DNA from 2 places in the Streptomyces sp. NPDC021093 genome. Region 1 is predicted to be linked to the other one. Evidence: riboswitches for the same ligand, from Rfam matches in the RefSeq annotation. Region 1 holds a riboswitch; the other holds the start of a gene.
What was found. A riboswitch is a leader RNA that binds a small molecule or an ion and turns the genes downstream of it on or off. The one in region 1 is predicted to bind S-adenosylmethionine.
Positions count from the first base shown of each region.

Region 2: it holds a riboswitch for S-adenosylmethionine, as region 1 does, so the genes downstream of both, ACH4SP_RS16905 (aminotransferase class V-fold PLP-dependent enzyme) here and thrC (threonine synthase) in region 1, are expected to answer to the same signal.

Region 1 covers NZ_JBIRQJ010000019.1:34,695-49,418, forward strand. The annotation lists gene ACH4SP_RS40685 (alanine/glycine:cation symporter family protein) at 137-1,558, opposite strand; gene groL (chaperonin GroEL) at 1,737-3,359, opposite strand; gene ACH4SP_RS40695 (cold-shock protein) at 3,708-3,911, opposite strand; gene ACH4SP_RS40700 (MoaD/ThiS family protein) at 4,353-4,628, opposite strand; gene thrC (threonine synthase) at 4,669-5,970, opposite strand; SAM riboswitch class I at 5,985-6,112, opposite strand; gene ACH4SP_RS40710 (glucosyl-3-phosphoglycerate synthase) at 6,274-7,221, shown strand; gene ACH4SP_RS40715 (hypothetical protein) at 7,234-7,500, shown strand; gene ACH4SP_RS40720 (trehalose-6-phosphate synthase) at 7,581-8,993, shown strand; tRNA gene ACH4SP_RS40725 (tRNA-Met) at 9,070-9,143, opposite strand; gene otsB (trehalose-phosphatase) at 9,194-10,045, opposite strand; gene ACH4SP_RS40735 (DUF3263 domain-containing protein) at 10,264-10,527, opposite strand; gene ACH4SP_RS40740 (ABC transporter substrate-binding protein) at 10,537-11,823, opposite strand; gene ACH4SP_RS40745 (SIS domain-containing protein) at 12,082-12,987, shown strand; gene ACH4SP_RS40750 (ROK family protein) at 13,236-14,267, shown strand; gene nagA (N-acetylglucosamine-6-phosphate deacetylase) at 14,267-14,724, shown strand, end outside.
Region 2 covers NZ_JBIRQJ010000005.1:183,718-198,441, forward strand. The annotation lists gene ACH4SP_RS16890 (Rieske 2Fe-2S domain-containing protein) at 1-57, shown strand, start outside; gene ACH4SP_RS16895 (cytochrome bc complex cytochrome b subunit) at 54-1,691, shown strand; gene trpD (anthranilate phosphoribosyltransferase) at 1,847-2,911, shown strand; SAM riboswitch class IV at 3,079-3,196, shown strand; gene ACH4SP_RS16905 (aminotransferase class V-fold PLP-dependent enzyme) at 3,432-4,892, shown strand; gene ACH4SP_RS16910 (glycerate kinase) at 4,853-6,064, opposite strand; gene ACH4SP_RS16915 (SLC13 family permease) at 6,079-7,545, opposite strand; gene ACH4SP_RS16920 (response regulator transcription factor) at 7,735-8,394, opposite strand; gene ACH4SP_RS16925 (ATP-binding protein) at 8,391-9,944, opposite strand; gene ACH4SP_RS16930 (small hydrophilic protein) at 9,898-10,197, opposite strand; gene ACH4SP_RS16935 (Lrp/AsnC family transcriptional regulator) at 10,298-10,579, opposite strand; gene ACH4SP_RS16940 (rhomboid family intramembrane serine protease) at 10,576-11,277, opposite strand; gene ACH4SP_RS16945 (hypothetical protein) at 11,557-11,802, shown strand; gene ACH4SP_RS16950 (NYN domain-containing protein) at 11,872-13,233, shown strand; gene ACH4SP_RS16955 (NlpC/P60 family protein) at 13,510-14,553, shown strand.

The sequences.
Region 1 (14,724 bases):
CCGTACGAACGAGAGCGGTGCGCCTGTTTGGGAGCACCGCTCTCCCCTTTGATGGTTACGTGCGGGTGCGTCGTGGCTGGTCGCGCCCACGCGGCAGAGCCGCACATCCAACAGAGCCCCGCGCCCCTATGGGGCTCTACCGCTCCCAGCAGTCCACGTCCCGCAGCCCCTCCAAGCGGTCCCGTACGAACACCGGGTCGATCCCCATCCGGCGCTGTGCCCGGTAGTCCTCAAGCAGCCGGAACGCGATGCCCGACAGCGGAATGATCGCCACCATGTTCACCAGCGCCATGAACCCCATGAAGATGTCGGCGAGGTTCCACACGATGGACACCGACCCGAGCGCTCCGAGGAACACCACCGCCAGCACCAGCACCCGGTAGGTGGGCAGCACCCACTTCTTCTCGTCGCCGGTGATGAACTCGATGTTGGACTGCCCGTAGTAGTAGTTCCCCATCATCGAGCTGAACGCGAGCAGGAAGACGACCACCGTCAGCACGTGTCCGGCCCAGCCGCCCAGCGACGACGTCAGCGCGTTCTGCGTGAGGTCGGCGCCCTGCCTGGCCCCCGCCAGCTCCGGGTTGGTCGTCAGGATAATGAACGCGGTCATGGTGCAGATCAGGATCGTGTCGAAGAAGACCCCCAGCGACTGCACCAGCCCCTGCTTGACCGGGTGCGAGACCTCCGCCGCCGCGCCCGCGTTGGGCGCCGAGCCCAGTCCCGCCTCGTTCGAGAACATCCCGCGCCGGATGCCCTGCTGGATCGCGGTGCCGACCGCCCCGCCCGCGGCCTCCCGGAAGCCGAAGGCACTGCCCACGATGTCCGCGAGCACCCGCGGCAGATCAGTGATGTTGAGGACGACCACGGCCACGCCCAGGAACAGGTACAGCACCGCCATCACCGGCACCAGCACCTGCGTCACGCTGCTGATGCGCCGTACGCCGCCGAAGACCACAAGACCGAGCAGCACCGCCAGCGCCACCCCGATGACCGGCTCCCGCCAGGAGGCCGCACCGCCGAAGGACCCGCCGACGACCGAGACGATCGTGTTGGCCTGCACCGCGTTGAACACGAACCCGAAGGTCACCGTGATGGTGACCGCGAACAGCACGCCCAGCCACCGCTTCCCGAGCCCGCGCTGCATGTAGTAGGCGGGCCCGCCCCGGTACGTACCGTCGTAGTCGCGCACCTTGTACAGCTGCGCCAGCGCCGACTCCACGAACGCGGACGCGGCACCGACCGTCGCCATCACCCACATCCAGAACACCGCGCCAGGACCGCCGAGCGTGATCGCGGCGGCCACGCCCGCGATGTTCCCCGTCCCGACCCGCGCCGCCGCCGAGATGGTGAAGGCACCGAACGACGAGACGGACTTGCGGCCCTGCGCGTCCGGCAGCGCCTTGTCGCCGAGCACCCGGATCATCTCGGGGAACATCCGCACCTGGACGGCCCTCGAACGGACCGTGAAATAGAGCCCGGCGCCGATCACCAGCGGGATGAGCAGATAGCTCCAGAAAGCGTCGTTGATGTCGACGATGTATGAGTCCAGGTTTGCCATGGGGCACAGCTTGCGCAGGAATAGTCCGCTTTATCCAACTGAAACATCCGAACGCGCCCGCAAAACCTGTAAAACCCGTAAAACGCCACTGGGGCGGCACCCCCGAAGGGGTACCGCCCCAGTGGACGTACCTACTGCGTCAAGCAGTACCTACTGCGTCATGCAGAGGGAGCAGGACTTAGAAGTCCATGTCCCCGCCCGGCATGCCACCCGGGGCGGCAGCGCCGGCCTTCTCGGGCTTGTCGGCGATGACGGCCTCGGTGGTGAGGAACAGCGCGGCGATCGACGCGGCGTTCTGGAGGGCGGAGCGCGTGACCTTCGCCGGGTCCAGGATGCCCTCGGCGATCATGTCGACGTACTCACCGGTGGCGGCGTTCAGGCCGTGACCGATGGGCAGGTTGCGGACCTTCTCCACGACGACGCCACCCTCAAGACCACCGTTGACGGCGATCTGCTTGAGCGGGGCCTCCAGCGCGAGCTTCACGGCGTTGGCGCCGGTCGCCTCGTCGCCCGTGAGCTCCAGCTTCTCGAAGACGGCCGAGGCCTGGAGGAGGGCGACGCCACCACCGGCGACGATGCCCTCTTCGACGGCGGCCTTCGCGTTGCGAACGGCGTCCTCGATGCGGTGCTTGCGCTCCTTGAGCTCAACCTCCGTCGCGGCACCGGCCTTGATGACGGCCACGCCGCCCGCGAGCTTCGCCAGGCGCTCCTGGAGCTTCTCGCGGTCGTAGTCCGAGTCGCTGTTCTCGATCTCGGCGCGGATCTGGTTGACGCGACCGGCAACCTGCTCGCTGTCACCGGCACCGTCGACGATGGTCGTCTCGTCCTTGGTGATGACGACCTTGCGGGCGCGGCCGAGCAGGTCGAGACCGGCGTTCTCCAGCTTGAGGCCGACCTCCTCGGAGATGACCGTGCCGCCCGTGAGGATGGCGATGTCGTTCAGCATGGCCTTGCGGCGGTCGCCGAAGCCCGGGGCCTTGACGGCGACGGACTTGAACGTGCCACGGATCTTGTTGACGACGAGGGTGGAGAGCGCCTCGCCCTCGACGTCCTCGGCGATGATCAGCAGCGGCTTGCCGGACTGCATGACCTTCTCCAGCAGCGGAAGGAGGTCCTTCACGTTGCCGATCTTGCTGTTGACGATCAGGATGTACGGGTCGTCCAGCGCCGACTCCATGCGCTCCATGTCGGTCGCGAAGTACGCCGAGATGTAGCCCTTGTCGAAGCGCATGCCCTCGGTGAGCTCAAGCTCCAGGCCGAAGGTCTGCGACTCCTCGACCGTGATGACGCCTTCCTTGCCGACCTTGTCCATCGCCTCGGCGATGAGCTCGCCGATCTGAGTGTCGGCGGCGGAGATGGAGGCCGTCGAAGCGATCTGCTCCTTGGTCTCGACATCCTTCGCCTGCTCCAGGAGGGCGGCGGAGACGGCCTCGACGGCCTTCTCGATGCCACGCTTCAGGGCCATCGGGTTGGCACCCGCGGCGACGTTGCGCAGACCCTCGCGGACCAGCGCCTGCGCGAGGACGGTCGCGGTGGTCGTACCGTCACCGGCGACGTCGTCCGTCTTCTTCGCGACCTCCTTGACGAGCTCGGCGCCGATCTTCTCGTACGGGTCTTCGAGCTCGATCTCCTTGGCGATGGAGACACCGTCGTTGGTGATCGTGGGGGCGCCCCACTTCTTCTCAAGGACGACGTTGCGGCCCTTGGGGCCAAGGGTGACCTTGACGGCGTCGGCGAGCTGGTTCATGCCACGCTCGAGGCCGCGCCGGGCCTCCTCGTCGAACGCGATGATCTTGGCCATGTGAAGTGGTCCTCCCAGGACGGGGTGGATTTCTCCGGACCGGGGGTTCGATGCCCGCGACGGACGGCTTCGCAATGCCCGGGATTCCTTACCCCGACACCGCTCGGCCTCACCGAACCTGGTCCAAGTTCTGTCACTCTCACTGGGAGAGTGCTAACGCCAATGATTAGCACTCGACCCCTGCGAGTGCAAGCGGCTACCACAGTTCTTGGCGCGCGCAGCACGCTGTACGCCGGATGCGGGACGTCCTACGCCGGACGCAGCAAGGGCCCGTACCCCTGTGAGGGGATACGAGCCCTTGGTGCGTGAGTCGCTGAGTAGTGCGTCGGTGGCCGATCGCGCCGAGATTCAGACGGCGAGCTTGACCATGTCCGCCTGCGGACCCTTCTGGCCCTGCGAGATCTCGAATTCGACTCGCTGACCCTCTTCAAGGGTGCGGTAGCCGTCCATCTGGATCGCGCTGTAGTGGACGAAAACATCCGCACCACCGTCGACCGCGATGAAGCCGTACCCCTTCTCCGCGTTGAACCACTTGACGGTGCCCTGAGCCATGCCTAACTCCCCTATTACTGGCCCTTGCGCGGGACCGCACTTCGCGGCCCCGGGTCAGACCCCACCCGCCGACAGGAACGCGGAAGGTGTGCGCCGAAGCGCGTCGACCGCGGCTGAATGTATCCGCCCAACTGCCCTCTGCAACAGGTCAATCGGACGAGAATTCTGGGTACGCCTGAACGGCCGGATCGGTCAACTGCCTTGATTCCGGGGCAAGTCGGGCCGGACATAGTGTGCGCTTCGGCGGCAAAAGGCTCGAACGCGCGGGCCGCATCTTCTCTCGTTCTCATATGCTCGGGGCACAGGCGGAGAGCGGGCCTTCCCCTACTCTACCCCTTTCAACCATGCAGAATTGCCCCCTCCGCTTGTGAGCGGAGGGGGCAACTTCCGTTAACGCAGAGATCTTTGGGCAGAGATCTTTGGGCAGAGCGCCCCGAAGGCTCAGCCGCCGGCGACGGCCGGAATGATCGAGACGCCCGCACCGTCCGGCGTGGCCGTCTCCAGGCCGCTCTCGAAGCGCACGTCGTCGTCGTTCACGTACACGTTCACGAAGCGGCGCAGCTTGCCCTGGTCGTCCAGGACGCGGGCGGCGATGCCCGTGTGGTTCTTCTCCAGGTCGGCGATGACCTCGGCCAGGGTGGCGCCCTCGGCGGCGACCTCGGACTCGCCGCCGGTGTACGTGCGGAGGATGGTGGGGATGCGGACCTTGACGCTCATGGTGTTCAGCCTTCCGTTGCGTACGTACTCGACGAGATGGTCAGCGGGCCAGGCCGGCGTCGCGGAACGCGTCCAGGCTCGGGCGGATGGTCGCGGAAGGGCCGGTGGTCGGGGCCACCGCGTCCAGCGTCTTGAGGCCGTCGCCCGTGTTGAGCACGACGGTGGTCAGTGTCGGGTCGAGCAGACCGGCCTCGATGAGCTTCTTCGTGACGCCGACGGTCACGCCGCCCGCGGTCTCCGCGAAGATGCCCTCGGTGCGGGCCAGCAGCTTGATCGCGTCGACGACCTGCTCGTCGTTCACGTCCTCGACCGCGCCGCCCGTACGGCGGGCGATGTCCAGGACGTACGGGCCGTCCGCCGGGTTGCCGATGGCCAGGGACTTGGCGATGGTGTTCGGCTTCTGCGGCCGTACGACGTCGTGACCGGCCTTGAAGGCCGTCGACACCGGCGAGCAGCCCTCCGCCTGGGCGCCGAAGATCTTGTACGGCCTGTCCTCGACCAGACCGAGCTTGATCAGCTCCTGGAGACCCTTGTCGATCTTCGTGAGCTGCGAGCCCGAGGCGATCGGGATGACGATCTGGTCCGGCAGCCGCCAGCCGAGCTGCTCGCAGATCTCGTACGCGAGGGTCTTGGAGCCCTCGCCGTAGTACGGGCGCAGATTGACGTTGACGAAGCCCCAGCCCTCGCCGAGCGGGTCGCCGATGAGCTCGGAGCAGAAGCGGTTCACGTCGTCGTAGTTGCCCTCGATGCCGACCAGCTCGCCCCCGTACACGGCGGCCATGACGACCTTGCCCTGCTCCAGGTCGTGCGGGATGAACACGCAGGAGCGGAAGCCGGCGCGGGCCGCGGCGGCGCCCACCGCACCGGCCAGGTTGCCGGTGGAGGAGCAGGAGAGGGTGGTGAAGCCGAAGGCGCGGGCGGCCTCGACGGCGATGGCGACGACGCGGTCCTTGAAGGAGTGCGTCGGGTTGCCGGAGTCGTCCTTGACGAACAGGCCGCCGGTGACGCCCAGTTCACGGGCCAGGTTGTCCGCCTTGACCAGCTTCGTGAAGCCGGGGTTCAGGCTGGGCTTGGTGGCCACGTCGGCGGGGACGGGCAGGAGCGGGGCATAGCGCCAGATGTTCTCGGGGCCTGCCTCGATGCGCTTCTTCAGCTCTTCGGGGCTGCCGGTCGGGAGGTCGTACGAGACTTCGAGCGGACCGAAGCAGAGCTGACAGGCGAAGATCGGGCCGAGCTCGAAGCGCTCGCCGCACTCGCGGCAGGACAGCGCCGCGGCGGGGCCCAGGTCAACAGCGGTGGTGGTGCTCTCGGTGGATGTCACTGCGGTGGTCTGCACAGCCATGATGGCGAGGTCCTTCCTCATCTTCCCCGTGACGGCTTTCGCCACGAGACGGAATTGGCACCTTCCGGACCTGACCTCGCGGTCGGTCGGGGGGTTGCCGGGACTTCAACGGGCCGTTTCCCTCTGTCCCTCTGGATGAGCGCTATGACTCCGGGTGCCGTGTGTACGGCCCGGGTGTTTGTGTGCGTACAGACCCCGACATGCGACGGTCGTCCGCGTTGTTCAAGACTGTAACCGAACCCCCGGACGGGCGTGCCAGACGTCCGGACCGCGAGATAGATCACAGAGTCGGGAGTGACGGGCGTGCTGGAAGAGGTGGAGCGCTGGCTGAGTACGCGGTCCTGGGCCGCTGCCGACCGCCCGCTGGAACGGCTGCTCGCCGCCAAGGCCGCCCGCAACCAGAGCGTCAGCGTCGTCCTGCCCGCCCTGAACGAGGAGGCGACGGTCGGGGCGATCGTCGCCACCATCCGGCGGGACCTGATGGGCCCCGAGGTCCCCCTGGTGGACGAGCTGGTGGTGATCGATTCCGGGTCCCGCGACGCCACCGCCCGGGTGGCCGCCGAGGCGGGCGCCCGGGTGGTGCACCGCGACGCGATCCTGCCGCGCGTCCCGGCGCTGCCCGGCAAGGGCGAGGTGCTGTGGCGGTCACTGCTGGTGACCGGCGGTGACGTGGTCTGCTTCGTGGACGCGGACCTGAAGGACTTCGACGCGTCGTTCGTGTCGGGGATCGTGGGCCCGCTGCTGACCGACCCGGACGTGCAGTTCGTGAAGGCGACGTACGACCGCCCGCTCGGCGGGGCGGCCGGCCAGGGCGGCCGGGTCACCGAGCTGATGGCCCGCCCCCTCCTCAATCTCCACTGGCCCCAACTGGCCGGATTCGTACAGCCGTTGGGCGGCGAGTACGCGGTCCGTCGCTCGCTCCTCGAACGTCTCCCCTTCCCCGTCGGGTACGGAGTCGAGCTCGGCCTCCTCATCGACTCGCTGCACACCGTAGGACTCGACGCCCTCGCCCAGGTCGACGTGGGCGTCCGCATCCACCGCCACCAGGACGGCCAGGCGCTGGGCCGGATGGCGGCCGCGATCTACCGCACGGCCCAACTCAGGCTCTCCCGCGGCCATTTGATCCGCCCCGAACTCACCCAGTTCGAGCGCGTCGGCACCGCCTTCGTCCCCCGTACACACCCTGTGGACACGGAGGAGCGCCCGCCGATGCGGGAGATCGAGGAGTACGCGGAGCGGCACGCCGCCTGAGGCGCGGGCGACGTGGACGTCACGTCGCCGACCCGGCCGGCCCCACCGGGACCGACACCGCCGAACAAGCCGACGACCTGGCACCCGGCAGCGCACAAGCCGCAGCTGCAGACCCGATCGCAGACACAGACGCAGAGGTCCCTGTCGTCCCGCGCGTCCCGCGCCACGCTCGCCCGCACCGGGGCCGAGAGCTTCCGGGCCGGTTCGCCGGCGCTGCTCGCGCTCGGGTCCTGCGGGGCCGGGGCCCTGCTGATGGGCCTCGCGCGCCGCCGGCACTGAGCAGGCCGTACGGGGCGGCGGCCGGCCCGCCGCCCCGTACGCACGTTTGAGGGGATCCCGTACCGGCTAGGTTTCGGCACATGGCTTCCCAGTACGACCCTCCGCAGCCCGCCGCCGCCCGGGTCCTCGTCGCGTCCAACCGCGGTCCGGTGACGTACTCCCTCGGCGACGACGGCGCTCTGACCGCCAGGCGCGGCGGCGGCGGTCTGGTCTCCGGGCTCTCCGCGATCGGCCCGGACGCGGACGCGCTGTGGGTGTGCTCGGCGCTCGGCGAAGGAGACCGGGAGGCGGTACGCCGCGGAGTCGGCGAGCCGGGCGTCCGCATGCTCGACATCGACGCGGACACGCACGCCGCCGCGTACAACGGCATCGCGAACTCGGTCCTGTGGTTCGTCCACCACCTGCTCTACCAGACCCCGCTGGAGCCCGTCTTCGACGCGGAGTTCCGGCACCAGTGGGCGGCCTACGAGACGTACAACAAGGCCTTCGCCGAAGCCCTGGCCACGGCAGCGGCCCCGGGCGCCACCGTCCTCGTGCAGGACTACCACCTCTGTCTCGTCCCCGGGATGCTCCGCGCGCTCCGCCCCGACCTGCGCATCGGCCACTTCTCGCACACCCCGTGGGCCCCGGTCGACTACTTCCGGCTGCTCCCCGACGACATCGCCCGCCAGCTCCTGCACGGCATCCTCGGCGCGGACCGGGCGGCCTTCCTCACCCGGCGCTGGGCGGACGCGTTCACGGCGTGCGCGCTGGAGCACCTCGGCGAGGAGGCCCTCGACGGCAAGCGGATCGGCGTGCACGGCCTCGGCGCGGACGCCGACTTCCTGCGCGAGCGCGCACACCGGCCGGACGTCGAGCAGCGCCTGACCGCGCTGCGCGAACAGGTCGGCGGCCCGGACCGACGCACGATCGTCCGCGTCGACCGCACCGAGCTCTCCAAGAACATCGTGCGCGGCCTCCTCGCGTACGAACACCTCCTGGACACCCGCCCCGAGTGGCGCGAACACGTCGTGCACATCGCCTTCGCCTACCCCTCCCGCCAGGACCTGGCCGTCTACCGCGACTACACGGAGGCCGTGCGGCGCATCGCCGACGACATCAACTCCGAGTACGGGACGCCCACTTGGACCCCGGTGGTGCTCCACGTCAAGGACGACTTCGCCCGCTCGCTCGCCGCGTACCGGCTCGCCGACGTCGCCCTGGTCAACCCGATCCGCGACGGCATGAACCTGGTCGCGAAGGAGATCCCGGTGGTCTCCGACGAGGGCTGTGCGCTCGTCCTGTCCCGGGAGGCGGGCGCGTACGAGGAACTCGGCGACGACGCGCTCGTCGTCAACCCGTACGACGTGACGGGCACGGCCGACGCGCTCCACGAGGCGCTGACGATGGAACCGGAGGAGCGCGCGGAACGCACGAAGCGACTGGCCGCCGCGGCGACGGCGCTGCCCCCGCAGCAGTGGTTCCTGGAACAGCTGGAAGCCCTGCGCGGCTGAACCGCCTACCGGTGTGTGCACCGGCACGCCGAAGGCCCGGGACTCTCGCGAGTCCCGGGCCTTCGGTTTCTTCCAGTAGCGGGGACAGGATTTGAACCTGCGACCTCTGGGTTATGAGCCCAGCGAGCTACCGAGCTGCTCCACCCCGCGTCGGTAGACCTGACAGTACGGGGTTTCGGGTGCGGTGGGAAATCGATTCCTCACCGGCTCCTGGCGCGCTCCTGGGAGAGGCGTCGCGCGAGGGACTCCAGGAAGGCGGTCACCTCGGCCGGTCCAGGCAGCAACACGTCCGCCTGCTCGGCGAGTTCGGGAATCGCCGTGCCGCTGCACAACAACAGCCCCGGGAGGCCGTCGGAGCGGAGCTTCTGGACGGCGGCGTAGGCGGGGAGGTCGCCGAGGTCGTCGCCCGCGTAGAGGACGGAGGTCGCACCGACCTCGTGCGCGTACTCGGCCAGGGCGACGCCCTTGTCCATGCCCGGCGGCCTCAACTCCAGTACCAGGCGCCCCGGTTCGAGGATCAGACCGTGCCGGGCGGCGAGCGCGGCGAGGGGTGCTCGGAGCGCCTCGAAGGCGGCTTCGGGGTCGTTCGCCCGGCGGGTGTGGACGGCGAGGGCCTGCCCCTTCTCCTCCACCCAGGTGCCGTGCCACGCACCGTGCGCGTCGAGCACCCCGGGCAGCTCGGCGCGGACGGCGGCGATGCCGGGGTGGGGGGCGGGGGCGCGGACGGTGCCGGTACGGGCGTCCCAGCGCTCGGCACCGTAGTGGCCGAGGACGGTGAGGTGCTCAAGCCCCGGGACCCCGGCGAAGCCGCCGTACCGCACGGCGACTCCGGCCGGCCGCCCGGTGACGATGGCCACGGAGGCGACGAGCGGCGCGAGGGCGGAGAGGGCGGGGACCGCACCGGGGTGAGCACGGGCCTGCTCGGGGTCCGGGACGATGTCGGCGAGGGTGCCGTCGAAGTCGAGGGCGATGAGGGCGCGTTGAGGCGCGGAGAGAATCGCGGAGAGGGCGTCGCGACCGGCAGGGGTGGACGGTTCGGGAAGAGTGTCCATGGCCCCGACGATACCGGGGGCGGGGTCGGGGGCGTGCGGTCGCGGAGGGGTGCGCTCCGCGTGGGGGGGGCGGCGGCGTCAGCCGCCCAAGGGGCTAGGGGGCGGGCATTTAGGGGCGCGGGGAACTGCGCGATCAGCCACGACGCACCCGCACGACGACCACCGGCCCGCCCCGCCCCAGCCCTGTCCCGCCCTGCCCTGCCCGCCGCAGGCGTCGGCTACCTCCGCCCCCGCTGCCCCTCCCGCACCCGCCGCAACCTGTTCACCGTCACCGGGTCGTGCACGAGCGCCCGCTCGTCGTCGAGGAGCGCGTTCAGCAGCTGGTAGTAGCGCGTCGGCGAGATCCCCAGCTGTTCCCTGATCGCCCGTTCCTTCGCCCCGGGCCCGGCCCACCCCTGCCGCTCCACGGCAAGGACGGCCAGCTCCCGCTCGGACAGGACAGGACCGGGCCCCGCGCCCGCACCCTCGTACGGCGATTCCATCCGCCCAGCCTATTGCGAGTTGTCCGTGGCCGCCGCCTCCCGCGACAGCACGCCCAGCACGCCCGCCGGCGTGCCCGGGTCCTCGACCGTCTTGCCGATCTCCTTCTTGACGCTCTCGCTCACCGTCGCCCACGACGTCTTGGAGACCGGGTACAGCTGCGAATTCGGCATCGCCTCAAGGAACTTGCGCACCTTCGCGTGCTTGCCGTCGGCGGCCATCTTGTCGGTCGCGGTGACGGTCGGCGGCAGCAGGTCGAACTCGTCGGCGAAGGTCATCACGTTCTCGTCGCTGTACGCGAAGTCGAGGAACTTGCCGATCTCCGTGCCGTGCCCGTTCTTCTTGAAGCCCATCATCCAGTCGGCGACGCCCATCGCGGGCATGACCTTGCCGCTCTCGGAGGGCAGCGGCACCATCTCGTACTGGACACCGTTCTTCTCCGCCTGCTTCATCAGCGACGGGTGGCCGTTGAGCATGCCGACCTCGCCCTTCGCGAAGGCCTCGAAGGCGGCCTTGCGGTTGAGCTTGCCGGGGGCGACGGGGCCGGTCAGACCGGGCTTGACCAGGTCGTTCTTGAGGAAGTCGAAGGCGCCGATGTTGCTGGCCGAGTTGATCGTGTACGTACCGATCTCATCGGTGTAGCCGGAGCCGGAGGACAGCATCCAGTTCATGGTCTCGGCCTGTGCCTCCTCCGGGCCGAGCGGCAGCGCGAACGGGTACTTCACACCGTCCGCCTTGAGCTTCTTCGCGTCGGCGGCGAGGTCGGCCCAGGTCTTCGGCGCGGACTCGATGCCGGCCTTCTCGAAGAGGCTCTTGTTGTAGAACATCAGCCGGGTGCTGCCGATGAACGGCATGCCGTACTGCATGCGGTTCACCTCGCCCGCGCGGGCGAGCGGTTCGAGGAAGTTGGCCTGGGTGGCGATGGAGACCAGGTTGTCGACGGAGTACAGCTTGTTGGCCGCCGCGTAGTCGGCGTACGCGCCGATCTGGGCGATGTCCGGGTCCTCGCCGCCCTTGACCATCTCGGCGACCTTGCGGTCCACGTCCTCCCACGAGTAGATCGAGACGTCGATCTTGATGTCGGGGTTCTTCGCCTCGAAGGCGCGGGCGAGCTTGTTCCAGTACTGCTTGGTGCCGTCGCCGCCGTCGAGGTTGTAGTCCGCGGCGACGAGCTTCAGGGTCACCTCGTCGGAGCCGCCGATGCCGAGCGTGCCGCAGCCCGCGACGGTCGCTGTCATACCGAGTGCGGCTATCGCCGCGGTCAGACCCAAGTAGCGCCGCTGCACAGCCCGTTCCACCCTTTGTTGCCCGTTTTGGTGTTGATTTGCGTTGATAGGTACGTACCTTTGTGAGGTTGTCCGCGTCCCACCAACGCTCTTGTCCGCATGAGTTGCGAGAAGATGCGATGAGTATCGATTTTCGCCCATGCGTGACCGCGAGGTCTACACCACTTGGGTATCTCTTCCGCAACACCTTCCGCAAATCACGTACGGCCTGCTAAGCAGGGCTTCGACAAGGTCTTCATGGTCATCCACGTTCCCGAGGAGCCGTCGCGCATGTCCCGCACCGCAGTTGAGATAGCCACCCAGCCGACTTGTTGGCGGCGCGCCGTCGAGTACGCGGCCGACTTCGAGGGCCTTCCCCTGCCTGGTGAGCGCGTCGCGGTCACCGGCTGCGGCACGTCGTGGTTCATGGCGATGGCGTACGCGGCACTGCGCGAGGCGTCGGGCCAGGGCGAGACGGACGCGTTCGCCTCCTCCGAGTTCCCGGCGGGGCGGTCGTACGACCGTGTGGTGGCAATCACGCGCTCGGGCACGACGAGCGAGGTCCTGACCCTGCTCGGCGAGATCCGCGGCAAGGTCCCCACCCTCGCCCTCACCGGCGACCCCAAGACCCCGGTCATGGACGCGGCCGACACGATCGCCGTCCTCGACTGGGCCGACGAGGAGTCGGTCGTCCAGACCCGCTTCGCGACGACCGCGCTCGCCTTCCTGCGCGCGGGCCTTGAGCGCACGGGCACGCTCCCGGCCGGGGTGAAGACGGTCACGGCGGCCGCCGTGGACGCCGAGCTCGCGATCACGGAGCCGCTCCCGGAGGCGGTCACGTCCGCCGAGCAGTGGACGTTCCTCGGCCGCGGCTGGACGTACGGGCTCGCCCAGGAGGCCGGTCTGAAGATGCGCGAGGCGGCGGGGGCGTGGACGGAGTCCTACCCGGCGATGGAGTACCGCCACGGCCCCATCTCGATCACCGGACCGAACCGGGTGGCCTGGATGTTCGGCACGCTGCCGGAGGGCCTGGCCGGGGACGTCACCGACGTCGGCGGAACGGTGGTCGCCCACGCCACCGCCGACCCGATGGCAGACCTGATCCGCGCCCAACGCCTCGCGGTCGTCCTCGCCGAGTCCAAGGGCTACGACCCGGACCACCCGCGCAACCTGTCGCGCAGCGTGATTCTGGGCTAGTCGGGATGTGCGGTCGGGGGGCGCGCTCCGCGCAGGGGCCGCCCCCTCACCCACCAACCCTCTGTTTCCCGGGCTCCGCCCGGACCCCGGGGTTGCCCGTCCGGGCGGATTGCGTTCCGCGCGGGCGCGTCGTCGTCGGCCGCGCAGTTCCCCGCGCCCCTATGGGCGCGCCCCCGTACCCCGCCACACCCGCGGACAGCGGTCCAGTGGACTAGACCTGTCCGGGGTCAACGCGCGACACTGACCCCGTGAAACACGTCATCGCCCTCGATGTGGGCGGCACCGGAATGAAGGCCGCCCTGGTCGGGACCGACGGCACCCTCCTCCACGAGGCCCGCCGCCCCACCGGCAGGGACCGCGGCCCCGAAGCAGTCGTCGAGTCGATCCTCGCGTTCGCCGCAGACCTCCGCGCCCAAGGCGAAGCACAGTTCGGCGAGAGCGCGTCCGCCGCCGGAGTGGTCGTTCCCGGCAACGTCGACGCCGCCAACGGCATCGCCCTCTACTCCGCCAACCTCGGCTGGCGCGACGTCCCGCTGGGCGCCCTCCTCGGCGAGAGGCTCGGCGGCATCCCCGTAGCCCTCGGCCACGACGTCCGCACCGGCGGCCTCGCCGAGGGCCGCATCGGCGCGGGCAGAGGCGCCGACCGCTTCTTCTTCGTACCCCTCGGCACCGGCATCGCCGGCGCCATCGGCATCGACGGCACCATCGAGCCCGGCGCGCACGGCTGGGCCGGCGAGATCGGCCACGTCGTCGTACGCCCCGGCGGTGTCGCCTGCGGCTGCGGCCAGTACGGCTGCCTGGAGCGGTACGCGTCCGCCTCCGCGGTCTCCCTCGCCTGGGCCCAGGCGAGCGGCGACCCCGACGCCGACGCGGCCGACTGCGCGAAGGCCGTCGAGAGCGGCGACCCCAGGGCCGTCGCCGTCTGGCACACGGCCATCGACGCGCTTGCCGACGGCCTGATCACCGCGCTCACCCTCCTCGACCCGCGCACCCTCATCGTGGGTGGCGGTCTTGCCGAGGCCGGGGAAACCTTGTTCGTACCGCTGCGCACGGCGGTCGCGGAACGCATCACGTTCCAGACGCCGCCGACGATCGTGCCGGCGACCCTCGGCGACACGGCCGGCTGTCTGGGCGCCGGGATCCTCGCCTGGGACCTGCTCGCCACGTACGAAGGCACCAGCACCGAAGTGTCTGGAACCGACGCTCACGGCAACCCCGCCACCCCCACCCCCCACGCCATGCACACCGACGTCATGGCCCCCACGGAGGTAACCGACTGATGGCCAGCAACAAGGTCCAGGTCCTGTCCGGCGCCAAGGTGGTGCTCCCCACCGGCACCGTCGAGGACGGCCGGGTCATCGTCGACGGTACGCGGATCTCGGGGGCGCTCCCCGATTCCGCCTCCGGCACCCCCGCCCTCGACCTGTCCGGCCACTGGATCGTCCCCGGCTTCGTCGACATGCACGTCCACGGCGGCGGCGGCGCGTCCTTCACCTCCGGCACCCCGGACGAGGTCCTGCACGCCGTCCGCACGCACCGCGAGCACGGCACGACCACGATGGTCGCCTCCACCGTCACCGAGGAGATGGACGTCCTGGCGTCCCGCGCCGCCCTCCTCGCCGAGCTCGTACAGCAGGGCGACCTGGCCGGGATCCACTTCGAGGGCCCCTTCATCTCCCCCTGCCGCAAGGGCGCGCACAGCGAGAGCCTCCTGCGCGCCCCCGACCCGGCGGACGT
Region 2 (14,724 bases), on a different contig from region 1:
GAAGCGCTGGGCGACTTCGAAGAGCCCGTCGGTCCTTCGTTCTGGGAGCGCGGATGAGTACTGCGACGACAACCGATGCCAAGCCGCAGCAGAAGGCGCCCGCCGGTGAGCGGGTCGCCGACTGGGCGGACGGACGGCTGGGGATCTACTCCCTCGCCAAGTCCAACATGCGCAAGATCTTCCCGGACCACTGGTCCTTCATGCTCGGCGAGATCTGCATGTACAGCTTCATCATCATCATCCTCACGGGTGTGTATCTGACGCTGTTCTTCCACCCGTCCATGAACGAGATCGTGTACCACGGGTCGTACGCCCCGATGCACGGCATCCGCATGACGGAGGCCTACGCGTCGACGCTGGACATCAGCTTCGACGTCCGTGGCGGTCTGCTGATCCGGCAGATCCACCACTGGGGCGCGCTGATCTTCCTCGCGGCGATGTTCGTGCACATGATGCGCGTCTTCTTCACGGGTGCCTTCCGCAAGCCGCGCGAGGTCAACTGGCTGTTCGGCTTCCTGCTGTTCGTCCTGGGCATGTTCACCGGCTTCACCGGTTACTCGCTCCCGGACGACCTGCTGTCGGGCACCGGTGTCCGCTTCACGCAGGGCGCGATCCTGTCCGTGCCGGTCGTCGGCACGTACATCTCGATGTTCCTGTTCGGCGGAGAGTTCCCTGGCCACGACATGGTCGCCAGGTTCTACTCGGTCCACATCCTGTTGTTGCCGGGCATCATGCTCGGCCTGATGGTGGCTCACCTGATCCTGGTCTTCTACCACAAGCACACCCAGTTCGCGGGCCCCGGCCGGACGAACAAGAACGTCGTCGGCATGCCGCTGCTGCCGGTCTACATGGCCAAGGCCGGAGGCTTCTTCTTCCTGGTCTTCGGCGTCATCGCGGTCATCGCGGCGGCGTTCACGATCAACCCGGTCTGGGCGCTCGGCCCGTACCGTCCGGACCAGGTGTCCACCGGCGCCCAGCCCGACTGGTACATGGGCTTCGCCGAGGGTCTGGTGCGTGTCATGCCGGGCTGGGAGATCAACCTCTGGGGCCACACACTGGTCCTGGGCGTGTTCATCCCGCTGACGCTCTTCGGTCTGATCCTCGCCGCCATCGCGGTGTGGCCGTTCCTGGAGTCCTGGGTCACCGGGGACAAGCGCGAGCACCACATCGCGCAGCGTCCGCGCAACAGCCCGACCCGCACCGGGTTCGGCGTCGCCTGGATCACGGTGTACTTCATCGGCCTCGTCGGCGGTGGAAACGACCTGTGGGCCACGCACTTCCACCTGTCGCTCAACTCGATCAGCTGGTTCGTGCGCATCGGCTTCTTCGTCGGTCCGGTCCTCGCGTTCATCATCACCAAGCGGATCTGCCTGGGTCTCCAGCGCAGGGACGCCGAGAAGGTGCTGCACGGGCGTGAATCCGGCATCATCAAGCGGCTGCCGCACGGCGAGTTCATCGAGGTGCACGAGCCCCTCAACCAGAACCAGCTGCACACGCTCACGGCGCACGAGCAGTACGCGCCGGCCGAGATCGGTCCCGAGGTGGACGAGAACGGCGTCGAGCGCAAGGTGGGCGCCACCCAGAAGCTGCGCGCCAAGCTCAGCAAGGGCATGTACGGCGAGGGCAACCAGATCGCCAAGCCCACCGCCGAGGAGTACAAGGAGATCACCAGCGGCCACGGCCACCACTGATCACCTGAACCGGTTCTGACCGAACCGTACTGTTCGCCACGGCAAGAGCCCCGTCCGTACCCCGGACGGGGCTCTTCGCCGTCCGCGGGGCTGGATAGGGTGTTCCCATCCCTTACCGGCTGCCCTCAGTGGCACATGGACTCCTGGAGCGGACCATGAACGTTGTGACCCCAGTTGGCGGCGACAGCGTGGCGGCCCGCAGCTGGCCGGGCATCCTGAACCTCCTGCTGCGCGGCGAGAACCTCGGTGTGGACGACACGGCCTGGGCGATGGACCGCATCATGACCGGCGAGGCCACCGACGCGCAGATCGCCGGATTCGCGGTCGCGCTGCGCGCCAAGGGCGAGACGGTCGAGGAAGTCACCGGACTGGTACGGGCGATGTACACGCACGCCCGCACCATCGAGGTGCCGGGCCCCAGCGTCGACATCGTCGGCACGGGCGGCGACCTCGCCAAGACCGTCAACATCTCCACCATGTCGGCCGTCGTCATCGCCGGCACGGGCGCCAAGGTCGTCAAGCACGGCAACCGGGCCTCGTCGTCGGCGAGCGGCTCCTCCGACGTGCTGGAGAAGCTCGGCGTCAATCTGGACCTGACGCCGCGCCGGGTGGTGGAGGTCGCCGAGGAGGCGGGCATCACCTTCTGCTTCGCCGTGAAGTTCCACCCCGCGCTGCGGTACGCGGCCAAGGCCCGCAAGGAGCTCGGCGCGCAGACCACCTTCAACATCCTGGGCCCGCTCACCAACCCGGCCCAGGTGCGCGCCCAGGCGGTCGGCGTGGCCGACGCCCGGATGGCCCCGATCGTGGCCGGCGTGCTCGCCGAGCGGGGGAACTCCGCGCTCGTCTTCCGCGGCGACGACGGCCTCGACGAGCTGACCACCACCGCGACCTCGCGGGTCTGGATCGTCCGGGACGGGACCGTCCGGGAGCAGGCCTTCGACCCGCGCGACGTGGGCCTGGAGCTCGTCCCCGTGGAGGCGCTGCGCGGTGCGGACGCCTCGTACAACGCGGACGTCGCGCGCAGGCTCCTGGCGGGGGAGAAGGGCCCGGTGCGGGACGCGGTGCTGCTCAACACGGCGGCGGCGCTGGTCGCCCTGAACCCGGGCGGCGGCTCGCTGAACGAGGAGATCGCGGCCGGCATCGAGCGGGCCCGCGAGTCCCTCGACTCCGGGGGCGCGCAGCGGGCGCTGGAGCGGTGGGTGGCGGCCAGCAACGCCTGACACCTCCGGCCGGGTACGCGCGCGTATGTGTCCGGCGGATACGCGTGTGTGTGTCCGGCGGGTACGCGTGTGTGTGCCCGGCAGGCACGTGGGTGTGACGCAGAGCGCAGTCCAGAATTCGGACTGCGCTCTTGCGCGTTGTTGATCGTGTGGCAGGATGCTGCACAGGTCATGAGTGACAGCGACTACGGCCCCGGCCCGCTGTCCGGCAACCCTCCGTCCGTGGCGGGGTGCCCCGGGTGAAGACCAGGTCGTAGGCAGCGAGGTCTACGGCAAGCGCGGACCCCTGCGCACTCTTTTCGGAGTGGCGCGCCCCTGGGGTCCTGGTCCTCAAGGGAGCAGTCTCGTGAGCAAGCGAATGCGATAGGGCCTTCGGCCCCGTTCCACCTTCACCTCCGTACGGCCGTCGTCTGCGACGGCCGCGCGTTGAGGCAACTCCCGTACGGTGCACGGCCGTTGAGCCGTCGTACCCGCGGGCCTTCTGAAGCCATTCCGCCTTGTCCTGCCCAGGAGTTTCGTCATGCCCGCATCGCCCGTCGCCAGCGCCACCACCGCTTCCGCCACCGCCGTCTCCGGCACTGCCGCTTCCGTCGCCGAGTCCGCCGACCCCTGCTGCGCCGCGCCGCTGCCCGTCCTCGGCCGGGACGTGGCCGTGCCGCTCGTCACCGGCGGCGAGGTCGGCTACGCGGCCCTCGACTACGCCGCCAGCGCGCCGGCCCTGCAGCGGGTGTGGGACGACGTCGCCGCGTACGCCCCGTACTACGGCAGTGTGCACCGCGGTGCCGGGTACCTGTCGCAGCTCTCCACGGACCTCTTCGAGAACAGCCGGGCGACGGTCGCCGAGTTCCTCGACTGCCGCGACGGCGACCAGGTGGTCTTCACCCGTTCGACGACCGACTCGCTGAACCTGCTGTCGGCCGTACTGCCCGCCGACTGCCAGGTGTTCGTCTTCGAGACCGAGCACCACGCGTCGCTGCTGCCCTGGCAGGACGCCAAGGTGACGTACCTGAACGCGCCGCGGACCCCGGCGCAGGCCGTCGAGACGCTGGAGCGGGCACTCGCCGACCGCGACCCTTCCCCAAGCTCTCAGCTTCGTTCGAGCAGGGGAGGCCCCACTGGCCCGGCGCTGGTCTGCGTGACGGGCGCGTCGAACGTCACCGGTGAGATCTGGCCGGTGAAGGAGCTGGCGGCGGCCGCCCACGCCCACGGTGCGCGGATCGTGCTCGACGCGGCGCAGCTGGCGCCCCACCACCCGGTCTCCGTAAGGGAGTTGGACGTCGACTGGGTCGCCTTCTCCGGGCACAAGCTGTACGCGCCGTTCGGCTCAGGAGTCCTCGCGGGCCGGGCCGACTGGCTGCAGGCGGCCGAGCCGTACCTGGCAGGCGGCGGGGCGTCGAAGAAGGTCGCACGGCGTACGGACGGCGGCGTGGACGTCGAGTGGCACACCACCGCCGCTCGCCACGAGGCCGGTTCGCCGAACGTCATCGGCGTCTACTCGATCGCCTCCGCCTGCAAGGCGCTCACCGAGGCCGGGTTCGACTCGCTGGTCGAGCGCGAGCAGGCGCTGGTGCGCAAGGTGCGCGAGGGGCTCGCCGAGGTCGGTGCGGTGAAGGTGCTGTCGCTGTTCGGCGACGACGCGCCCCGGGTCGGCGTCATCTCGTTCGTGGTGGACGGCTGGAACAGCTCGCACTTCGCCGCCGCGCTCTCCGCCGAGTACGGGATCGGCGTGCGGGACGGCCTGTTCTGCGCCCACCCGCTGGTCCGTACGCTGCTCGGCAGCGACCCGCAGGACCCGGGCGAGTGCGGCGCGCCGGAGGCCGAGCCGGGCGAGCGCTCCCTGAACGCCATCCGGGTCAGCTTCGGAGCGGGCACGCCGGACGAGCACGTGGAGCGTTTCGTACGGGCGGTCAAGGAGCTCGTCGAGAACGGTGCGCAGTGGAACTACCGCACCGAGGACGGGCGTTGCGTCCCGGCGGTCTGAGGGAGTCGTTCTCGTCGGCGGGCGGTGCGCGCGCCCAGCTGGATCATCCGCAGGGCCCGCTCGGTCGCGTCGGTGAGGAACTCGCCGCCCCGGCCGAGGGCCTCGGTCAGCGACACGGGTGCGGGCAGGATCGCGCTGTACGCGTCCGCGCCGACCGCCCTGATCTCGTGCGCGCCCTCGCCGATGGTGCCCGCCAGGACCAGGACCGGACGCCCCAACTCCCGTGACCTGCGCGCCACTTCGGCAGGCACCTTGCCGCGCGGGGTCTGGTGGTCGAGGGCACCCTCGGCGGTGATGACCAGGTCGGCGCGGGCGAGGCGGGCGTCCAGGTCGAGGTGGTCCAGGAGTACGTCGAAGCGGGGCAGGAGCCGGGCGCCGAGTGCGGCGAGGCCCGCTCCGAGGCCGCCGGAAGCGCCGGTGCCGGGGCCGTGGCGCAGGTCGGCGGTCGTGGCGAGGTCGCGCTCCAGGACGTACGCCCAGTGTTCCAGGCCCGTGGAGAGCGCCTCGATCTGCGGCGGGGTGGCTCCCTTCTGCGGGCCGAAGACGCGGGCGACGCCGTGCGGGCCGCACAGGATGTTGTGCGGGTTGCAGGCCACCAGGAGTTCGGTGACGGCCAGGCGGGGGTCGAGGCCGGTGGCGTCGATGCGGTGGAGGCGGCTCAACGCGCTTCCACCGTACGGGAGTTCCTCGCCCCTGCTGTCGAGGAGGCGTGCGCCCAGGGCCTGGAGTGCGCCGGCGCCCCCGTCCGACGTACCGGAGTCGCCGCAGCCGACGAGGACGCGGCGCGCGCCGTGGTCGAGGGCGGCGCGGACGAGCTCTCCGACGCCGAACGTGGTGGTGGCGCCGGGGTCGCGCAGGGAGCGCGGCACCAGGGAGAGCCCCGCCACGGCGGCCATTTCGACCACGGCGGTGGCGTTGTCGAGGAGTGCGAAGTGGGTGCCGACCTGCTCGCCCGTCGGGCCGGTTGCGGGCAGGGCGACGAGGCGTCCGCCGGGGGTGGCGGCGGCGAGGGTACGGGCGGTGCCCTCACCGCCGTCGACCAGGGGGATCAGGTCGAGTGCGGCGTGCGGGAGCACCTTGCGCACTCCGGCGGCGATGGCTTCGGCGGCGGCCTCGGCGGACAGGGACTCCTTGAAGCCGCTGGGGGCGATGGTGACATGACGTACCGGCACGGGAACTCCAGGGTTCAGCGGGTGGGGAGCAGGACGGGCACGCCGAGCAGCGGCCAGACGACGAGCGCGAACAGCAGCACCGTCGCGGCGGTCAGCGGGGCCAGTACGGCGGAGAGTCTCAGCAGGTCGCGCGGGGTGTAGGTCGGTGTGCCCGGGATGTCGGCGAAGAGCGTGACGGGCTTCGCCGAGGCCGGGAGGGTGTGACAGAAACCGGCGGCGGCCGTGGAGGCGAGGGCGGCGGCCACCGGGTTCACCCCGGCGGTGACGGCCGCCGCGACCACCAGCGGGACGAGGACGCTGGAGCGTGCCGAGCGGGACTGGAGCATCAGGTGCGCGGCGGTGCTGACGACGACGACCGCGGTCAGGAACGCCCAGGGCGGGAAGCCGGCCAGCGGGAGGTTCGACATCAGCCAGTGGGCGGCGCCCGACTGGGAGAGGGCCACCCCCATCGCCATCGTCGCCGCCATGAAGAGGAGCAGCGACCACGGGACGGTCGTCAGCGCCTCTTTGAGGCGTACGGTGCCGAGCGCGGGGGAGGCGGCGACGACCGCGCCGATCAACGCGACGACGGCGGGCGGGACCTGGTGCAGGGGCTCGCTGCACCACAGGAGGACGACGGTTCCGAGCAGGGCGGCACAGCGGGCCTCGGACGGCGTGAGGGGGCCGGTGACGGGGCGGTCGCTGTGCTGCTGTATCTGCGCAGGGGTGATCGCCGCGGGGATGCGGCGGTCCTCGCGGCGGGTGGTGAGGAGGAGCACGGCCTCGGCGGCGAGGTGGGACGAGACGACGGCCAGCGGCAGCCCGAGGAGCAGCCACTGGGTGAACCCGATGCGCTCGCCGGTCGCCTCCCAGAGCACCGACACGGTGATCAGGTGCGCGCCCGCGCCGATCAGGGTGGCCACGGCGGAGAGCAGGATCACCGTCGGGAAGAGCAGCGCCAGCATGACGACGACACGGCGGCGGTCGGCCAGGGCCTTGGCGAGGGCCAGGAACACGGGCAGGGCGAGCGCGGCCCGCCCCGACGTCGCGGGCACGGCGAAGGCGGTGACGACGAGAGCGGCGGTGCTGAGGTGCACGAGCTGACGCACCGAACGCGCCCCGCCGACCAGGAACGCGGCGGCACGCCCTGCGAGACCGGTGCGGGTGACGGCGGCGGCCAGTACGAACGCGCAGATCAGCAGCCAGACGGTCTCGTTGCCGAGCGTCCCGAAGAGGGTCTCGCTGCCGATCACCCCGGTGACGGTGAGCGCGAGCCCGGCGCCGAGCGCGATGTACGTGTCGTCGACGGGGGTGGCGATCCAGGCGGCGGTGGCGAGGACGAAGACGAGGAGGGTGATGCGGGCGTTGGCGGAGAGCGAGGGGGTGAGGGAGGGGAGGGCGAGGGGGACGCAGAGGGTGAGGGTGAGGAGGAGGGTGGCGTAGTGGTGGACGGAGGGGGCGCGGTGGGGCCGAGTCGAGGGCGGACTGGTTGTCGGGGTCACGGGACCGAGTCTCGTGAGGGTGGGTGAGGGGGCGGTGAGGGGGCGATGAAGGGGACTTCATGTGGGGGCGGGGGGCTGGGCGGGGGTGTAGGCGGGCGGTCGCGGAGGGGCGTGCCGCGGTGGGGGCCGCCCCCTTGCCCACCCGTTCCGCCCCCGGGGGGCGGCCCCGCTGCCCAAGAGGGCTAGGTGCTACGGCAGTCGGTAGCCCATTCCCCGTACCGTCTCCACCCGCTCCGCCCCCAGCTTCTTTCGTAGGGCGCGGACGTACACGTCCACGATGTTCGAGCCTGGGTCGAAGTCGTACCCCCACACATGGGACAGGATCTGTTCCCGTGACAGGACCTGGCCCGGGTGGCGCAGGAAGAGTTCGAGCAGGACGAATTCACGGGCCGTCAGGTCCACCGTCCGGTCGGCCGCCCGTGCCCGCCGCGTCCGCAGGTCCAGCGAGAGGGCCCCGCTCCGCAGCACCGTCACCTCCGGCACGCGTGCCGCCGTGCGCAGCCGCAGCCGCACCCTGGCCAGGAGTTCCTCGAAGCGGAAGGGCTTGGTCATCCAGTCGTCGGCGCCGCCTTCGAGACCGGCGACCGTGTCCCGTACCGAGTCCCGTGCCGTCAGTACGATGACGGGGGCCGTCACCTGCGCCTCCCGCATCTCCCGCAGCACGGTGAACCCGTCCCGGCCGGGCAGCCCGATGTCCAGCAGGACCAGGTCGAAGCCGCCCGTACAGGCGTAGTCGTACGCCGTGTCGCCGTCGGCGGCGACCGTCGTCGTGAAGCCGTTGGCGCGCAGGCCCTTCTCGACGAAGGACGCGATGCGTTCCTCGTCCTCGACGATGAGGATGCGGTTCATGAGGCGTTCGATGTCCCTTCCGGTACGGGGGCCGAAGCGGCCACGGGGTCCAGTACGAGGGCGAAGGTCGCGCCCCCGCCCTCCGTCGGCCGCAGTTCCGCCCGGCCCTGATGTCCTTCGGCGATCGCCTTGACGATGGACAGGCCCAGGCCCGCCCCGGTCGCCCGGGTGCCGCGCCTGGCCGTGCCGCGCCGGAACCGGTCGAAGATCACCGCCGCGTCCTGCGGCTGCACCCCCGGCCCGCTGTCCGCGACGTACAACTCGATCCGCGCACCGCCACCGGGCAGGACCTTCTCGCGCGAGCCGACGCTGATCCGGCTGCCCCGCGCCGTGTGCTGCACCGCGTTCTGCGCGAGCTGCACCATGGCCTGGGTGATCCGCTGCGGGTCCAACAGGGCTTCCCTGTCGGCCACTTCGGCCAGTGTCCAGTCCCGCTCGCCCAGCGCCCGCGCCTTCACGAACACGTCCGCCGTCAGCTCCGCGACCTGCACCGGCTCCGGTGCGACGAAGTCGGGGCGCTCCGCCTTCGCGAGCAGCAGCAGGTCCTCGACGATGCGGCTCATCCGGTCGAGCTCCTCGGTGACCAGGCGGACCGTCTCCTCGCGCTCCGCCGGGTCGTCGCCCATCAGCTCCAGGTGCCCTCGCACGATCGTGATGGGGGTGCGCAGCTCGTGGCCCGCGTCGTCGACGAACTCGCGCTGCGCGGCGAACGCCCGCTCCAGCCGGTCCAGCATCCCGTTGAAGGTCTCCGCCAGGGCCGCGATGTCGTCGCGGCCCTGCACCGGGATGCGCCGGGTGAGGTCCTGCTCGGTGAGCTGCGCGGCCGTCGTACGGACCAGGCGGACCGGAGCGAGTATCCGGCCCGCGACCGCCCAGCCGATGCCGGTCGTCATCAGCAGCGCCACCCCGGAGATGGCGAGGAGGGTACGGAACACCACGTCGGCGACGGCCCGTTCGCGCCCGGTGTGGAAGGCGACCACGAAGGCGCCCTCGGTGGGGCCGCCCCTGCCGACCGAGATCGGCACCTTCGCCCAGGCGATCTCCCCGTCGGCGCGCTCCAGCGTCCCCGAGGCGGCGCCGGAGGCGAAGATCTCGGTCAGGGACGCCGAGTCCTGGTGCAGCGCGGTGCCCGGCGGGAAGTCGCGGGGCTGGCGCAGGACGCGCGGGCGGGGTCCTGGAACGCGGGTGAGTCCGAGGAGCTCCTCGTCCGGGTCGGAGTACTGGCGCTGCAGGAAGACCTTGAGCAGCTGCTCGGTGTCCGTGAAGGGTCCGCCCGTCTCCGGATCGACGCCCTGCGCCACGAAGTTCGCGAACTCCCGCGTCTCCTGGGTGAGCAGCTGGCTGATCCGTCCGTCCACGTCGCGCAGCAGTATGGACCGGGTGGTCGTCGCGACGGCGCCCAGCGCCACCGCCATCACCAGCAGCAGCCACAGCAGGATGCGTACGCGCGCGGAGACGCGGAGCCCGCCGCTGCCGGGGCCGGCCGCCCCGCCGCGGCCGGGTTCAGTTGCCGTCGTCACCGGGACGCTCGCCCCTGTCGTCGAGGTCATCGTCGTCGTCCCCGGTCGCCGACGGCCCCGGTACGACGGCGTCCCCCACGGGGGAGTGCGACGGTGTGCCGGAGGGCGCGGCGGGAGAGGGGGAGGACGGGCGCGGGGTGGCCGCGGGCCCCGTGGTCAGCTCGACCTTGGGCGGCACCTTCGGTGCCTGGGGGGCGTCGGTCAGTGCGTAGCTCGTCGCCGCGATGCCCAGCGGTATCGCGACGACGGCGGCGAGGGTCGCCAAGCGGTGGGAGAAGGCCATGGTCCGAGCCTGGCAGCCGCCGGGCCTCCCGCACATGAGGGCCGGATGAAGAACCCTTCATGTACGGGACGGAGGCGTCGGTCGGTACGGGGCAGAGGCGTCAGCCGTCGAGGCCGATCGCGAACGCGGCCTCCAGGTCGTGCTGCGAGTACGTACGGAACGCGACGTGCGTGTCCGTGCCCTCGACGCCCGGGATCTTGCTGATGGAGCCGGGGATGATGTCCGCCAGGTCGTCGTGCCGTCCGACGCGCACCATGGCGATCAGGTCGTACGTACCGGTGACGGAGAAGACCTCGCTGACGCTGTCCAGCGCGGCGATCGACTCGGCGATCTCGGGGATCCGGTCCACGCTGGTCTTGATGAGCACGATCGCGGTGATCACGGCTGGCTTTCTCCCTCGGTGGCCGGTGGTACTGCTGAGCTCTTCACTCTAGTCGTACGGCGACCACGCGCAGACGTACGCCGATAGCGCGCCCACGCGTAGAGGAAGCCGACGGCGAAGCCCACCACGTGCGCGAGATAGGCCACCCCCGCCCCGGTGCCCAGTCCCTGCGCGGCCAGCCACTGGAGCACGAACCAGAAGATCAGCACGATCCAGGCGGGGAAGCGCAGCGGGAGGAAGAGGAGGAAGGGGAAGAGGCTGGTGACCCGGGCGCGGGGGAACAGGCGCAGGAACGCGCCGAGTACGGCGGAGATCGCCCCCGACGCCCCGACCAGCGTCTCGTCGGAGGACGCGTGCACCAGGGCGTACACGGTCAGGGCGAAGTAGCCGGTGACGACGTAGAAGAGGGCGAAGGCGGTGCGGCCCATGCGCTCCTCGGTCATCGCGCCGAAGACGTACAGGAAGAGCACGTTGCCCAGCAGGTGCAGCCAGTTGCCGTGCACGAAGAGGGCGGTGAACGGGGTGGCGAGGGAGTGCGGGGTGGCCCGCACCAGCTCGTCGGGGACGACGCCCCAGCGTTCGAAGTACGTGCTCTGGGCCGCGGCGAGGGCGTCGCCGGTGCCGTACGAGGGGTTGAAGCCGGAGGCCGGGCCGAGGAGGAAGACCACACAGCACACGCCGATCAGGGCGTAGGTCACGACGGGGGCGTGCGCGAGGTCCTGCCAGCGGGCGGCGACGTTCCGAGCCGTTCCGGCGGCCTTGGCCGTGACCTTGATCATGGGTTCGAGCATGACGCAACGTCCGGGCCCTTCCGGGCTGCCCCGCCGATCTCAAGGGTCGGCCGCCCTCCGCGCGGGGTACCGGTAAGGCCGTAGGGTTGCGCGCAGGGTATCCGCAGTTCGACGGCGCACCGCGGCAACGACGTACGACGGCACGCGTGCAGACGCGTGACGACACTTGAGAAGAGGACGGTACGCATGACGACGACGGTTCCCCTGCCGACTGCCGGTACCCGGTGGCGCTGCACCCTCTGCGGAAACCTCACCCGGTTCGACGTGACCCGCTCGTCGAAGGTCGTCGAGTACGTCCACCTCGACCTGGCCGGGGAGTCGAAGGTCGAGGAACGCGAGGTGGTCAGTGAGACCATCGAGTCCGTGCGCTGCCGCTGGTGCAACGCGGTGGACCAGATCGAATTGGTGGACAGGCCGGACGCCGTCTCCTAGGTAACCCTGGGAGTACCGGTGCCCGGCAGGGCAGTACCCGTGAGGGTATGGAAGGTAGTGGGGTGACGGATCGTGGAGCCTGCAAGCGGCGCTGAGCCGGCCGGCCCGGCCGACGACGCCGCAGAGGTGCTCGACCGCCCGTTGCCGGAGGGTGTGCGACGACGGGTCGTGACGCTGGTCTCGGACGCCTTCGGCGGCCTCAGCGTCGCGGAACTCCCGGCCCAATTGCGGCAGTACGCCCGATTCACCCCCACCAGACGCGCCAAGTTCGCGGGCAACGCGATGGCGGCGGCGCTGGAGAGCGACCCGGTCTTCCGGCAGCGCATCGGCGAACGGCTGCGCGAGGCGCAGCCCGAGCTGGCGAGTGCGCTGGAGGCCGGGTCGCCGCCTGCCGCCGCCGACCCCGTCGACGTCGCGGCGGCTGCGTACGTCCTGCGCCCGGTCGGCTGGGTCAAGCTGGTGGCCGCCGCGGGCGAGGAGGCGCAGCGCGCCGACGCCGAGCGCGCCGACGAGGCCGCCCAGCAGGAACTGGAGCAGCTGCGCGCCGAGCTGGCCGACGCCCGGGAGCGCACGAGGGCGGAGACCGACCGGCTGCGCACCGAACTCGAAACCGCCCGCAGGGAGTCCGACGCCGCCCAGCGCAAGCTGCGCGGCGCCCTCAGTGACGTCAAGCGCGGCGAGGCGGCGCTCCGCAAGAACCAGGCCGAGATCGACGGCATCCGCAGCGAGGCGGCCGCCCAGGTCGCCGCGGCCGAGGCGGAGACGCGGCGGCTGCGGGCCAGACTGGGGGAGGCCGAGGCGTCCGCCGAGGCCGGGCGCCGTGCCGTACGGGAGGGGCGCAGCGTCGAGGACATGCGGCTGCGGCTCCTCCTGGACACGGTCCTTGAGGCCGCCCAGGGGCTGCGTCGCGAGCTTGCCCTGCCGCCTTCCAGCGGGCGTCCCGCGGACACCGTGGACGCGGTCGAGCCGGGGCGGATGTCGCCCAAGGACATCGCGGCCAGGGCCCTTTCGGACACGGATCCGGCCGTTCTGGACCAGCTGCTCGCGCTGCCGCAGGCGCATCTGGTGGTCGACGGCTACAACGTGACCAAGACCGGCTATCCGACGATGCCGCTGGAGAAGCAGCGGCTGCGGCTGCTCGGCGGGCTCTCCATGCTGGCCGCCGCGACCGGCGCCGAGGTCACCTGTGTCTTCGACGGCGCGGAACTGGCCGCTCCGGTGCTGCTCGCGCCGCCGCGCGGGGTGCGGGTGCTGTTCAGCAAGGCGGGCGTGACGGCCGACGAGCTGATCCGTCAGCTGGTACGGGCGGAGCCGACCGGGCGGCCGATGATCGTGGTCTCCACGGACCGCGAAGTCGCGGACGGGGTCGCGAAGTCCGGCGCCAGGCCGGTCGCTTCGGCGATGCTGCTGAAGAGGCTTTCGCGCGTTTAGAGGGAGTGGGGTGTGATGCCCAACTTCTGTGCTTGTTGCCCGAATTGAAGCGATCCCATGCTGGCTTTCTGTCAACTCCCCATGACACAGCGTGTGGCGCGAGCGATGAATGTGCTGCGAGGGCGAGATTTTTCCTGTGAGGATTTGAACTGATCACAAGAAGGTCACTAAGGTCTGGGCTCGAACCTTCGCGCGGTTGATCACTCATCCGGAGTATCAGTGAGGGTCACCGCCAACCACGCCGGTCGGCGGCTGAGGAAGAAGGAGCTCGCCTCCGTGGCGTCCCACCGTCGACCCAAGCAGCCGAGCCGCTTCCGGGTGACCGCGCTCACCGTGACCGCCGCCGCAGCCGTGGTCATGTCCTCCCAGGCGGCCAACGCCGCGCCCAAGCCGGACAAGAAGGAAGTCAAGGCGAAGGTCGACGCGCTCCACGAGGAGGCGGAGGGCGCAACCGAGAAGTACAACGCGGCGAAGGAGAAGCAGGGGACCCTGGAGAAGCAGGTCAAGAACCTCCAGGACTCGGCGGCCCGCGGCCAGGGCGAACTCAACGAGATGCGCAAGGGTCTCGGTTCGCTGGCCACCGCCCAGTACCGGTCCGGTGGCATCGACCCGTCGTTCCAGCTCTTCTTCTCCTCCGAGCCGGACCAGTTCCTGGACCGCGCCGCGGCGATGGACCAGCTGAGCGGCAAGCAGGCCGAGTCGCTCCGCAAGATCCAGGCGAAGCAGCGCACCCTCGCCCAGCAGCGCGAGGAGGCGTCGGGCAAGCTCGCCGACCTCTCCGCCGTGCGCAAGGAGCTCGGCGAGAAGAAGCAGACGATCCAGGGCAAGCTCGCCGAGGCGCAGAAGCTGTACAACACGCTGACCGCCGCCGAGCGGGCCGCCATGGAGAAGAAGGAAGAAGAGCGCGCCAGCCGTGACGCGGACGAGCGCGCCGACTTCGGCGGCGGCGAGGTCGCGGCCGGCTCCGGCGTGGGTGCCGCCGCCATGGCCCAGGCCAGGACGAAGATAGGCGCGCCGTACGACTGGGGCAACAAGGGCCCCAACGCGTTCGACTGCTCCGGGCTGGTCTACTGGGCGTTCCAGCAGATCAACGTGACGGTGGGCGGCAGCACGTACAGCCAGGAGAGCGCGGGCCGGAAGATCTACGACCGGAGCGAACTGCGCCCCGGCGACCTGGTCTTCTTCAACAACCTCCAGCACGTGGGCTTCTACGCGGGCAACGGCATGTCGCTGCACGCCCCGAAGCCGGGCGCCAACGTGCGCGTCGAGGACATGAAGTACCTCGGCCCGTTCCAGTTCGGAGTGCGCGTCGGAGGCTGAGTCCGACGCATCCCCGGCACCCGGGTGCCGCTCGCGACGCGCCCGCGATACCCGGAGTCCGAGGCCGAACACACCGCCCGTTCGGGCGAATTGTGATCCGCCGTGCTGACTGCCCGCCCCGCCGATGACCTGGTCACCGGCGGGGCTTCGTGCTGTCCCGGGCCCTTTCGC